3 linked regions of the Thermofilum uzonense genome follow. The main gene of each other region encodes a partner of the protein of the gene in region 2 in a complex. Links are inferred from orthologs where the notes say so. Each region holds a gene or a part of one and is shown on either strand. Other genes may lie near its edges. The genes, in order: MA03_RS05875, MA03_RS07095 and MA03_RS08065.

Region 1 (3,698 bases), 220 kb from region 2 along the record:
ATACCTGTACCCCTGGAACTTCATAGCCCTCTTATCCCTGATTTGGCTTCTATTCCACCCTACTGATAAAATCATGGCAAAGATCTATATAGCCAGCAATGTAATTACAACCCTCTTTGTCGCAACCACACCTAGGTTTGGCCCGAAAACGGCATTCTTATCTCTGGTAGGTTTCCTGCCATTAGCTACTACTCTCTATGCGGTCTTCTTGTTAATAGGGTATTCCCGGCTAAGAGCAGCAACTCCCTCTAAAATAAAGAAAATAGGTATTGGAATAACGGGAGTAGTAGTTATCTTTTTCATTGTCGCATATGTAGCAGGGTTAACCTCCTTGATCTCTGGAAGGATACTAGCAGTTGTACTGCCAACTATTAGAGAACCCGGAGTGACTACAGTTGCTGAACACGCAGTACCCTCATGGAACCAACTCTTTGATGATTTTCAGTCCTCAATAATTTTCGGGATATTTGCTGTGTATCTCTTCGCCAGGAGGCTGAAGACAGACCTTAACGCAGCCTTCGCCGCCCTCTACTTTGCTACTTCTCTCTACTTTTCATCATCGATTGTGAGGCTCGTACTGCTTTTGTCGCCAGCCATATCAGTCGTAGCCTCTATGGGACTTATCGAGTTATTCGATAGGATTCGCATGCTGTCAAGTCCGTCAATATCCAGGAAAAAAGAGAAGTCTGTCTCGCCGGCACTAGCTGTCCTGGCAATGATTATACTCCTCTTACTCTTCTCGCCTTCAATACTTGGTTCGAGAGTACCTCTATATTCTCACCAGCCAGCACTTATACTTACTTCATCAATACCGATGATAGACTACAACTATCAATATATGGACTGGATCTCAGCACTAGAATGGATAAAGATCAACGTCCCGAAAGATGCTACCATTGCGACATGGTGGGACTACGGCTACTGGATAAGCGTCAACACTGAGCGCAAAACAACTTGTGACAACGCTACAATCGACACGAAGCAGATCCAGAGGATAGCTACTGCGTTCATGTCAGACGAGGACACAGCCCTGAAAATCTTCAGGGAGCTAAACGTAACCTATGTAGTAGTGTTTGAGCCGCTGCAGAGCCTCCAACTCTCAACGGGTATGAGCGTATATTTCTCAATGATACACCCAGCTCTAGGAGGAGACATGGCTAAAAGTCCCCAGATGCTGAAATGGATAGGACTTGATGCAGGAAAGTATATCTACGGATTTAACAACGGCTCCTACGCGTATCTAGATTTAGGGAATAACCAGAGGTTATACCTCCTTGTTCCCGCACCCACCCCGCAGGGGTTAAACGCGACACTCTACAGGATGATCTTCACTAGGAACTATAAACAACAGCTCTTCATCTTCGACTCCTTCCTAGGTCAGCTCCAAGGCTATAACGGTCCACACTACTTATTATCCCCTCTAAAACACTTTGAGCTCGTATATGTCTCGGAACCCAACGGCTGGGTAAAAGTCTTTAAAGTAAAAGGTTAATTTCGCTTATCGAGAAGAATCTCCAGCTTCATTTTTCTCCTATAATCTCCATAAGGGTCTTCAGGCGAAAACTTAGCTGGGTGAGCGGCCCTCAGTTCCCCTCCACAGTACGGACACTTATCAGAACGCAATGTGTACATCCCGCACTGTGAACACTTGTGTAAAAGTGTATGCTTTCCCACCTCTTATTCACCTTTTAATCTTTCAAACGAGAAGCTACAGCCGTGGGTTTTCGCGCCCTGTTCAATAGCTTTTAGAATATCTGATGATATTTTCTCACCATCCTTATAATTCAACGCCTCGACATCTAACTTATACCTGGGAGCTCCCAGTGTATAAAACCTTACAGAGGTATTCGATGGCAGCTTCACGCTTCTTTCCCAAGATGTTAAAATATCTTTCAACGCTTTAACCCCACCCTCCAGGCACTGAAGATTAATGATAAAGCTGAGCTTCACCCGTGGGAGTCTAATGTTTTGACGGGCTATCTCCGCGACAACTTCGGCCCATTTTTTCTCAACGTTGGCCTCTAAGAGAGCCTCTTCGCCCCTCAGACTAGCTTCTTCGAGTCCTTTAAAAATCTCTCCATAATAGTCTTCAAGCGGCCAGCCAACCTTCTCGTAAGCCTCGTCGAGGGTCTTACGTAGCTTTTTAGCTGCAAGCTCGAGAATCTTTTCAGCCCTCTGTGCCCTCTTCCACTCTATAAGTTTCTCTTTTCTTTCTCCATCTGAGACTCTCTTTAACGATAAGTCAACCAGCTTTCTTGAGGGATCTACACGTATAACCTTGAACACAGCCTTCTGTCCCACCCTTAAAACATCTCTTATATTCCTAAACCAGCTATGGCTAGCCTCTCCAAGCGGGACATAGGCCCTCAATCCCCCGTACTCGTCCAAAGCTACAAAGGCTCCATGCTCGTGAATCTCCTTTACAGTAGCCACAACCAATTCATTGAGGCTAGGAACCTCTTCTCTACGTCTAACCACAGTCTATCGCCGGAGAGAATAAGTTTAGTGACAGATATTTTTTGCCTCTCAAGCCTGTCGCGAGAAAGTTTGAAAAAAGAGGACATCTACAGGAGAATTAGCTTAATGGGCGACTATTCTTAAAAGGATCAGTGTTTCTCCACGATAATGTCTGGTTACGTCAAGAATTCCACGATTTCCGCTATTATTAGAGCTTTGCCCCCTCTAGGCTGTACAAGAACCCTGCCACACTTGAAACACTTAGCTGTAAGGGAGGAGTGACTGAACACTACCTGGACGTTACCACAGTCGGGACAGCGAACCTTTACGAACCTGCTCCTAGGCTTTGGAACGAGCTGCTCCACCTCAACCATATCACTTCACCTTCTCTACTATTTCCAGTTTCTTCAGCCTAATGCCTTCCTTGTGATAGGTATATCCACAGACCTTACACTTAAGCTTCAACACCTGTTTCTTCGTAACCTTTGCAGTCCTCTTCTGCTCAGGCTTCCTCTTAGACCCATAACCCCTCTGCTTCCTTAGATACCTCCGCTGACCCTCAGCCAACGTTCTCCTCTTTCCAGCCTTATAAAGCGTAACCTCGTGCTCTGTATGTGTCTTACACTTTGGACAATAGGTCCTTATCACTGCAGGAACCTTCATTCCAACCCCCACGCTGCACTTTCAACCCTACACGCATAATTTAAGCTTTTCCAGCCTGCATAGACGCATGCATCTAGAATGACTGAATACTTTTGCCTAAACCGCTAACCTCGCCTTGGAAAAGGTTTATAGGCGAGGCCTAGAGCATGGGTCTCTAGGTGGATACATGGAGTTCTGCCCTAAATGCGGGGGGCTAATGCTACCAGCCGTTGTGGACGGCAGGAAAGTATTAAAGTGTAGAAGCTGCGGATATGTTAAGGAGAGCAATAATCCTGGAAACGCGTACCGTCTCGAGGAAAAAGTTCAACGACACCCCCTCGACAAGATCACCGTCTTGGATGTGAACGTGTCTACACTCCCAGTGGTGCCCTTCAAGTGTGAGAACTGCGGCAACGACAAAGCCTACGTGTACGAGGTTCAGACAAGGGCTGGCGACGAGCCAGCGACAAGGTTCTACATATGCACTAAGTGCAGGAAGGTATACCGCGAATACGCCTGAAGAGGAGATCCCACGTTATTCTTGACGCCAACCTTAATGATAGTTTTATATTCAGTATCCAACTTCTTTAAACGAGGGT
Region 2 (3,638 bases):
AGTACTAGAGGAGGGAATAGCAGTGTCGGGAGACTATGTACGCGTGGTTGAAGGGAAGAGACACTCTGTAAGTGAACACATACACGACCCTCAATTCACTCTAGAGCTTCTGACGCTTGCCTCGACCAAGGCTAGAGGAAAATGGGGTGTAAGGTTCAGAAGCTCGTGCCGGGGAACAGAGATATTAAGGATTATGGAGGAGCTGGAGAAGCTACTCGGAGAGGCTGAAAGAGTCAAACAGGCCTCCGAGAAGATAGACGCACCCGCGCTGGTTAGGGCGGGTGAGTCGATAGCCCTCATGTATTTCTCCTTCAAGAGTTTTGAGCGGTTCGATACTATCAGGAGACGGTATTACCCGACTGTGCAGGGCCATCACCTCGTGAAATCCCTTGGCGACAACAATATCAGCAATAAGGTGGACGAGCTTGAGGCCTCGGCTAGTGATGATTCCGTCAACTTCTCGGAGAATTACTTCGACGAACTGATAAGGGTACTGTCAACGGGGACCGTCAGGGTGGTCCACGAGAAGGCGATGGGTAGAGGCTACACTTGGCTAGCCAAAGCGAGCATCAGCCCCACCGGCTATATACAGCTAGAACGTGAAGTGGAATCCAATGGATGGTATGATGGGCTGAGGGTAGAGAAGGTGAAGGGGGACCGGATTTTCACCCTTACATATCCGTCTAGCCGTTTCCTGGTTCACAAGTACGTTGACAAAGAGGATAACTTGAAGGGCATCTATGTTAACCTCAACACGCCTCTAGACTTTTCTCTGATACCGCCGAGCCTCTGGTACCTTGACCTTGCGCTAGACATCGCGTGGACTCCAGGCGAGGAGGCTAGGATAATAGACCAGGCAGAGTTCGAGGTGCTTCGAGTATCGGGGTTATACCCCAAGGGAAGTATTGAACACTACCTGGAGGCGGCCCGAAAGATACGGGAGCTTTTATCTCACGAACCTTTAAAGCTTTTAACAGGGCCGGACTTCCTGGTGAGACTGCAAGACTCTGTTTGGGGGGATGAAGCGACAAAAATACTAATGTCCTTTTCGAATAGGTTGAGGGGCTGATAACATTGGATATTCTATGGGCCCCCTGGCGAATGAAATACATCGAGTATGCGAAAATCGAACAGGATAGTGAGTGCTTCATCTGTAAGGCCACCAATAGCAATGAGGACGAGAAAAACCTCGTCGTGTACAAGGGGGAAAGCGTGATAGTGCTTATGAACAGATACCCTTACAACACCGGTCACTTGTTAGTTGCTCCTACACGCCACATCCCCGAGCTAAAGGCACTTACAGACAAGGAGCTGTGCATTCTCCTAAAAACCGTTAAAAACTCGGTGGAAGTCATCAGGGAAGCCCTGAAACCTGACGGGTTCAACATAGGGGTAAACCTTGGACGGGTCGCAGGCGCAGGGCTCGAGTCGCATGTACACATTCATGTTGTTCCTCGGTGGAACGGCGACACGAACTTCATGCCCGTCATCGCGGATGCAAAAGTTATACCGGAGGCTCTTCAAGACACTTACAGGAGGCTCGTCGCCCACAAGGACCTCTACAGGAATTCTGAAAACTGCGAGCTCGCTTAAGTAACTCCTTCAGAGAGAGGTACCGCTAGCATCCTTCTAGTAAAAATTATTTGAGAAAACCATATCCTATAAGGCGCCATCGCCCCGCTATCTGTCTCGACAATGCTACCCTTGTCCCTTCATCCGCAACCACGGGAATCTTGAGCTTCATGTGTACCTCGTCATGCCTAGCCGTGGTGACCACGCCTACTGAAAGCATTGTCCCAACATTGACCATCAGTACTTCCCCGTTCCGCACGGGATCCACTTTAAGCGGCTGATCTGTTCCCACGACCCTCTCTAGCAAATGCACCTCTAGATCTATTTCATACAAGGGCTCCGGCAGGCTTCCAGGCTTGCCCACAACATTGCCTATCAGGTTGTCAGCCTTGGATATGCTTGGATCGAGCTCTGTCCCTATCGCTATAAGTCCCCCCGGATAAGCAACCTCTAGGGGCTCCTCGCCCGACTTGAGGGACGTTATAGTCGTATAGAGCGGCTCCCAGACCTCCTGGCCGCCCTTCTTGAGCTTGACGCCGGGCTTTATCTCTACCTCGTCGCCTACCCTGAACTTTCCCTGCACGATCGTTCCTCCAAGAACTCCCCCTACAAGCTCGTGAACCGGCGTCCCAGGCTTGTTCACGTCAAAGCTACGAGCCACGAGCATCCGGGGTGGTAGCGAGTGGTCGCGCTCGGGCGTTGGCACGTACTTCTCGATGGCCCAGACTAGTGCGTCTATGTTGACCTTGTGGAGCGCCGATACAGGGATTATGGGAGCGTCTTCAGCCCAGGTGCCCTCGAGGAACCTCTTTATCTCGTTGTAGCTCTCCCTGGCCCTCTCCCTACTCACCACGTCTATCTTGTTCTGGACAACTATGATCCTCCTCACGCCAATTATGTCGAGAGCCGTAAAATGTTCTCTGGTCTGCGGCTGTGGGCACTCCTTCGTAGCGTCTATTACAAGCAGCGCTGCATCCATCATGGCTGAGCCTGCCAGCATGATCGACATGAGCATCTCGTGGCCGGGCACATCCACAAAAGAGACCTTCCTCACATATTCCAAGGGAGTCCCACAATACTTACATTTCATATCGCTAGGCAGGTTAGCAGAAGTGTAGTATTTTTGCGGTGGTGGACACTTCGGGCACTGGTAGATAGCTGTGTCAGCGTAGCCAATCTTAAGGGTTATACCCCTCTTAAGCTCCTCGCTGTGATGAGAAGCCCAGATACCTGTTAATGCTTGGATGAGTGTGGTTTTACCGTGGTCTACGTGACCTGCGGTACCTACGTTCACGAGAGGCTGCTTCTTGAGAGCCTCCGCGTACTCACTGTCCATAAGATCCCCCTCTTTTTCTTAAACCCTACCTTATAAATAATGTAACCCCCGGTGCGGCGGTAGGATTACATCCTTTGGGGTGGTTGTATCCCTAGGAGACTCATGCCGTTGCTGAGGACCTGTGCTACGGCTCTAACCAGCTCTAGTCTAGCCTCGCGTAGGCCTTCAGGCGCCTTCAAGACGGGCGTCGAGTCATAGTATCTGTTGAACTCTGATGCTAACGTGTTGAGGTAAGATGTTACAATGTCTGGTCTAAGGTTGTCAGCAGCCTCGACCACGGTTGAGGGAAACTCTCCCAGAAGTAGGATTACTGTCTTTTCCTCGCTGCCCAGGAGCCTTGGATCGCCCTTACCCGTGATTCCCTGCTCGCTTGCCTTCCTCAGGATACTGGCGGCCCTGACGTAGGAGTACTGTATGAAGGGTCCACTGTTCTGCTCGAAGTCTAGGACGCGTTCCCAGCTGAAGGTTATGACGCGGTTGGGCGTCTGGCTCAGCATGAAAAACTTCAGTGCGCCGAGACCTATCTTCTCAGCGTCTTCCTCGGTTCCCAGACCCCTCTTCTTTATCTCGGTTCGTGCCCTGTCAACGGTTTCCTGGATTATCTCGTCAGCAGAGACGTATACCCCCTTCCTGCTACTCATCCTTGTCCCGGGAAGCATTACTATCTCGTAGGCGTAGTGCAGCAGCCTCCTGCCTATATCCCGGTAGCCGAGAGCGTATAGCGCTAGCC
Region 3 (3,619 bases), 170 kb from region 2 along the record:
GCTAGCGGGTGCCATATCAAAGGGACTGAAAATCAATCCCATTCGGCCAGGTACAAAGGTTCTCTACCTAGGAGTCGCCTCGGGAACCACCCCCAGTCATGTCTCCGATATTGTAGGCCCGAAAGGTATCCTCTATGGCGTCGAGTTCGCCCCCCGCGTCATGAGAGAATTTATCGAGAAAGTAGCCAATCACAGGATGAATGTGATCCCTCTACTAGCTGATGCAAGGTTCCCCTCAAAGTACGCGCACATAGTTGAGTCAGTAGACGTCATCTACGCGGACATAGCGCAGCCATTCCAGAGTAAGTACGTGGCAGACAATGCTGACATGTTTTTGAAAAAGGGCGGATGGATAATGATGGCGATCAAGGCCATGAGCATCGACGTAACTAAAGCTCCATCCGAGACATACAAGAAAGAAATGGAGCATCTTGAACAGCGCGGGTATAAAGTGCAGGAGTCGCTACACCTAGAACCTTACGACGAGGCCCATGCATTCATAGTGGCTCAGAAAGAATAGCCTACAGAAAGCATCATTTTCCACCACCATAATAACTCTGCTCATGTGATCATTTTGAATATTGAACTACAAAAGAAAAAAATGGTACTAGCTTACCGTGAGCCTAAAGACCTCTTCGAAAGAGCCGTTGAGGCTTGCAAGAGACGACCACCTCCGCCCCGGGTGGAAAAACTCGAGAGAATGAGACTCGACGCTCAACGATGCATAGAAAGATCTTTTAAGGTTGTAGACACACGTCTCAGGGCAATAGTAGAGACCAGTCCCTATCTCGACGACCTTCACCCACTCTTCCGTGATCTTCTACTTCTGAGTGTGGATCCCAATGAGTATAAGAAATGTGCAGCAAAGCTTGCCTCTGCCAGAAAAATCATTAGGAAAATCTACTCTGAGTCAAAAAGGAGGATAAAATCCTCCGCAAGTCAAGCCGAGGCAGTCAAGGCGAGACGGGCGTTCTTTGGACGAACACTATCTGTCTTGAAAAGCTTGGAAAACTGTTTCTCCACAGTAAGAAACGTCCAGGAAGCCTTCCTAAAGCTCCCAGAGATCGACACTGAGATCCCATCAGTAGTGATAGCGGGAGCACCCAACGTTGGAAAATCAACCCTCCTGAGGGCACTCACGAATGCCAAGCCAAAGGTCAGCCCGTACCCGTTTACCACGAAAGAATTACAAGTCGGCATTCTTGACCTCAAATGGTCCAGGGTTCAACTATTAGATACCCCTGGTTTACTGGACACGCCTCTCGAAGAGAAGAACAGGATAGAGCTCCAGGCCGTACTCGCAATCCGACACATATCCAAGCTCATACTGTTCGTAGTGGATCCTACGGAGATGTGTGGATTCCCACTAGAATATCAGAGGGCTGTTTACACAGGCATAGCAGGAAACTTTCCCCATATCAGACAAATAATAGTCCTAAACAAGATAGATGCTGCTAACGATGAACATCTTACTAGATTTAGGCAAGTCTTCCAAAACCTGGAGTTTATCGGTATATCCGCCGAGAAAAAGCAGAACCTAGAGAAACTAATCGAGGCTATCGAGGAAGCAATTGAGGAAAAGACTAGAAAGGTTTAACCGGAGAAATTGCTCCGCAAGCCATGCATTTGATCTGCATGATCTTCTTCTCCTTTACGAGGAGTGTGTCTGGGCTTTCGCATATGGGGCACTTTACATACTCGTTGAAGAACCTCTCCAAGAGCTTGTTCAGAAGCTGTGGAGAGACCTCACCCTGAATAACAGCTACCCCCTCATCGTATACGCCTGGAAGAGCTACTTCTTTAAGAAGAAATCTAAGCAAGACGTGAGGATCCCTGTTGAGAGTTTCTGCGACTTCCTTAAAGTTTATAATATAGACCCTTTTACCCGTAATGTTTACCTCGAACCTCGGTAATACAAATCTCTCTCCCGTTGATTTTGACCTGCGCCGGGGCAGTAGTTTATACGCTCTTTCAAGCAGTTCATCATACGAGGCGAAGTCACCTTCCATACTAGTCATTATCCTCACTCTCTCAAGGATAGCAACATATTAAGCTTTTCCGGCTACCACTCAGCTTACAATGTACAACGTTAAGTATGAGGTCAGGCAGGCGGTGTTATCTCAACAATCTCCTCGACATAACCCGAGTTGACAAGCTCCTTGGCAAGCCTTTTGGGAAGATAAGCTATGTCACCCTTATTGAATGGCCCCAGACTCAAGTCATGGTCGATTATGCGTGGATACGCCTTCAAGAAGAAGACAAGGGTTTTCCCCTCCTGTTTCACTTCGCTAACTATTGGAGGAGATCTAGAGCTTTCACCCCCAGGCTTCTGGGTGGAGCTCGTTTCACCCGTCTTTGGGGCATTGTCTTTCACGTCCTGACTAGGCTCCAGGGATTTCAAGGCGTCGATGATTTCAAGGAGGATTTTCTTTTCTAGTATTGGCAATGTTTCCACGTCGAGCTTAGAGGGATCTGTGACGAGCATCATAAGCTCCTTGGAAAGCCTCAGGATCAACATGACCTTTAGAGTATTTGATATGCTTCTCGCTAAAACCCTCTCACCTCTAAGCTTGTTGAGCTCATTAACTGTCCTTTCATAGAAATCTTTCTCAAGTCTTTCTAAATTCCTGTTCAATAGCTCGCTTATGAATTTAGCGAAGATGTTAGAGTAATCCATTGGTATTCCCTTGAGGTTCTCTAGACGTCCCCTCTTTTTCGGCGTTGAACATGCCGATAAGTGTTTTTATCTCCTCTAGAGTCTTTTCATCCAGCCCCAAATTTTCAGCGGTGTTAGCCGGGAGGGTTTCCATTGTTTCCCGGAGTTCATAAGGAAAAACCACCCAGTCCTCTACGATTTTAACGTAGTAATCCGGGAAGGGGTTAGCCCAGGGCTTGACATACGGGGCAGCACTCCTAACAATTCTGGGTTTAAGACTCTCGACATAGGCCAGGACAGCTTTCAAGGTTTCACCCGTGTCGACAATGTCGTCGACTATCAGTACACTCCTACCCTTAATTATACTCTCATCTATATCTGCTGAGATTACGGGTTTGTCCCGAGTGGTTCCGACACCCTTGTAAAAGGAGACCGGAAGGTTTACGAGCTCTTTAACTTGCAGGAGATCTGAGAGAATCCGTCCGACGACTAATCCTCCCCTCACAACAACGATAAGTCTTTCAGGGATAAAGCCGCTTGAAATAATTCTCTTAGCCAACTCTAAGGTGTCACTGAATAGTTCGCTCCATGAGATCGTTGTAATTTTAGGGGATCCACCAACCATATATCTAATAGTTTAAACGGCAAATTAGCTTTATCGCCTCTTAAGGGGTTAAACCTCCCCCTCATCTAATCCTTGGATCGGCTCGTGTCCAGCCTCACGCCCGTATACTTCCTCTAGCACGAGAAGGGCAGCGTTCGGCGGTATTAGACCTATCTCCGTGATTATCCCTGTTATGTAACTTGATGGCGTGACGTCAAAAGAGGGGTTAAGTATTTTTAACTTGGGATGCTTGTCTAGAAACTCTTGAGATGCTACTTCTGTTGGAGCCCTCTCTTCTATAACTACTGGCTCGCCCCAGACCGTGTAGGGGCTGAACTTGTAGGTCTCAGTTGCCACAT

The links.
Region 1: the proteins of MA03_RS07095 (region 2) and MA03_RS05875 are in contact, whole or in part, in a crystal structure (PDB 3CW2), measured with the Saccharolobus solfataricus proteins. The link is inferred for Thermofilum uzonense from one-to-one orthologs. Residues at the interface, in WP_009988771.1 of Saccharolobus solfataricus: Asp222, Lys225, Pro226, Gly227, Thr228, Gln229, Phe230, Asn231, Leu233, Lys234, Gly235, Leu259, Phe273, Thr274, Lys275, Tyr300, Leu301, Asp302, Pro303, Ser304, Leu305, Lys307; in WP_009989173.1 of Saccharolobus solfataricus: Val185, Arg186, Thr187, Asn188, Glu189, Pro190, Leu191, Gly192, Val193, Glu194, Ile196, Lys197, Ile200, Ser201, Leu204, Ile217, Lys218, Ile219, Tyr220, Thr221, Ile222, Gly223, Ala224, Pro225, Tyr227.
Region 3: the proteins of MA03_RS07095 (region 2) and MA03_RS08065 are in contact, whole or in part, in a crystal structure (PDB 2QMU), measured with the Saccharolobus solfataricus proteins. The link is inferred for Thermofilum uzonense from one-to-one orthologs. Residues at the interface, in WP_009988771.1 of Saccharolobus solfataricus: Trp33, Pro65, Glu66, Gln148, Val151, Asp152, Val154, Ser155, Lys156, Ala159, Leu160, Tyr163, Arg164, Lys167, Ile180, Ile181, Pro182, Val183, Ser184, Leu186, His187, Ile189, Asn190, Asp192, Ser193; in WP_231918336.1 of Saccharolobus solfataricus: Met1, Leu2, Arg4, Leu5, Tyr6, Lys8, Leu9, Pro10, Ile106, Lys108, Lys109, Glu110, Lys111.

Annotation. Positions count from the first base shown.
Region 1 is NZ_CP009961.1:1,145,095-1,148,792, reverse strand. What follows is about bases 579-3,502. They hold MA03_RS05875 (translation initiation factor IF-2 subunit alpha), read right to left. Parts: upstream 2,479-3,502; coding sequence 1,678-2,478; downstream 579-1,677. Other genes in these bases: MA03_RS05860 (transcription factor S), read left to right, coding at 3,287-3,502; MA03_RS05865 (50S ribosomal protein L44e), read right to left, coding at 2,833-3,120; MA03_RS05870 (30S ribosomal protein S27e), read right to left, coding at 2,634-2,831; MA03_RS08720 (RNA-protein complex protein Nop10), read right to left, coding at 1,489-1,674; MA03_RS05880 (STT3 domain-containing protein), read left to right, coding at 579-1,492. Also shown: more of MA03_RS05880, read left to right, coding at 1-578; more of MA03_RS05860, read left to right, coding at 3,503-3,619. UniProt on the Methanocaldococcus jannaschii protein: eIF-2 functions in the early steps of protein synthesis by forming a ternary complex with GTP and initiator tRNA.
Region 2 is NZ_CP009961.1:1,362,907-1,366,544, reverse strand. The notes cover bases 775-3,638. They hold MA03_RS07095 (translation initiation factor IF-2 subunit gamma), read right to left. Parts: upstream 2,909-3,638; coding sequence 1,640-2,908; downstream 775-1,639. Other genes in these bases: MA03_RS07090 (arginine--tRNA ligase), read right to left, coding at 2,974-3,638; MA03_RS07100 (HIT family protein), read left to right, coding at 1,075-1,593; MA03_RS07105 (DUF402 domain-containing protein), read left to right, coding at 775-1,069. Also shown: more of MA03_RS07105, read left to right, coding at 1-774. UniProt on the Methanocaldococcus jannaschii protein: eIF-2 functions in the early steps of protein synthesis by forming a ternary complex with GTP and initiator tRNA.
Region 3 is NZ_CP009961.1:1,527,548-1,531,166, reverse strand. Bases 302-3,146 are described here. They hold MA03_RS08065 (translation initiation factor IF-2 subunit beta), read right to left. Parts: upstream 2,019-3,146; coding sequence 1,584-2,018; downstream 302-1,583. Other genes in these bases: MA03_RS08055 (phosphoribosyltransferase), read right to left, coding at 2,664-3,146; MA03_RS08060 (DNA replication complex subunit Gins51), read right to left, coding at 2,102-2,677; MA03_RS08070 (NOG1 family protein), read left to right, coding at 602-1,597; MA03_RS08075 (fibrillarin-like rRNA/tRNA 2'-O-methyltransferase), read left to right, coding at 302-520. In the rest of the region: more of MA03_RS08075, read left to right, coding at 1-301; more of MA03_RS08055, read right to left, coding at 3,147-3,281; MA03_RS08050 (ribose 1,5-bisphosphate isomerase), read right to left, coding at 3,330-3,619. UniProt on the Methanocaldococcus jannaschii protein: eIF-2 functions in the early steps of protein synthesis by forming a ternary complex with GTP and initiator tRNA.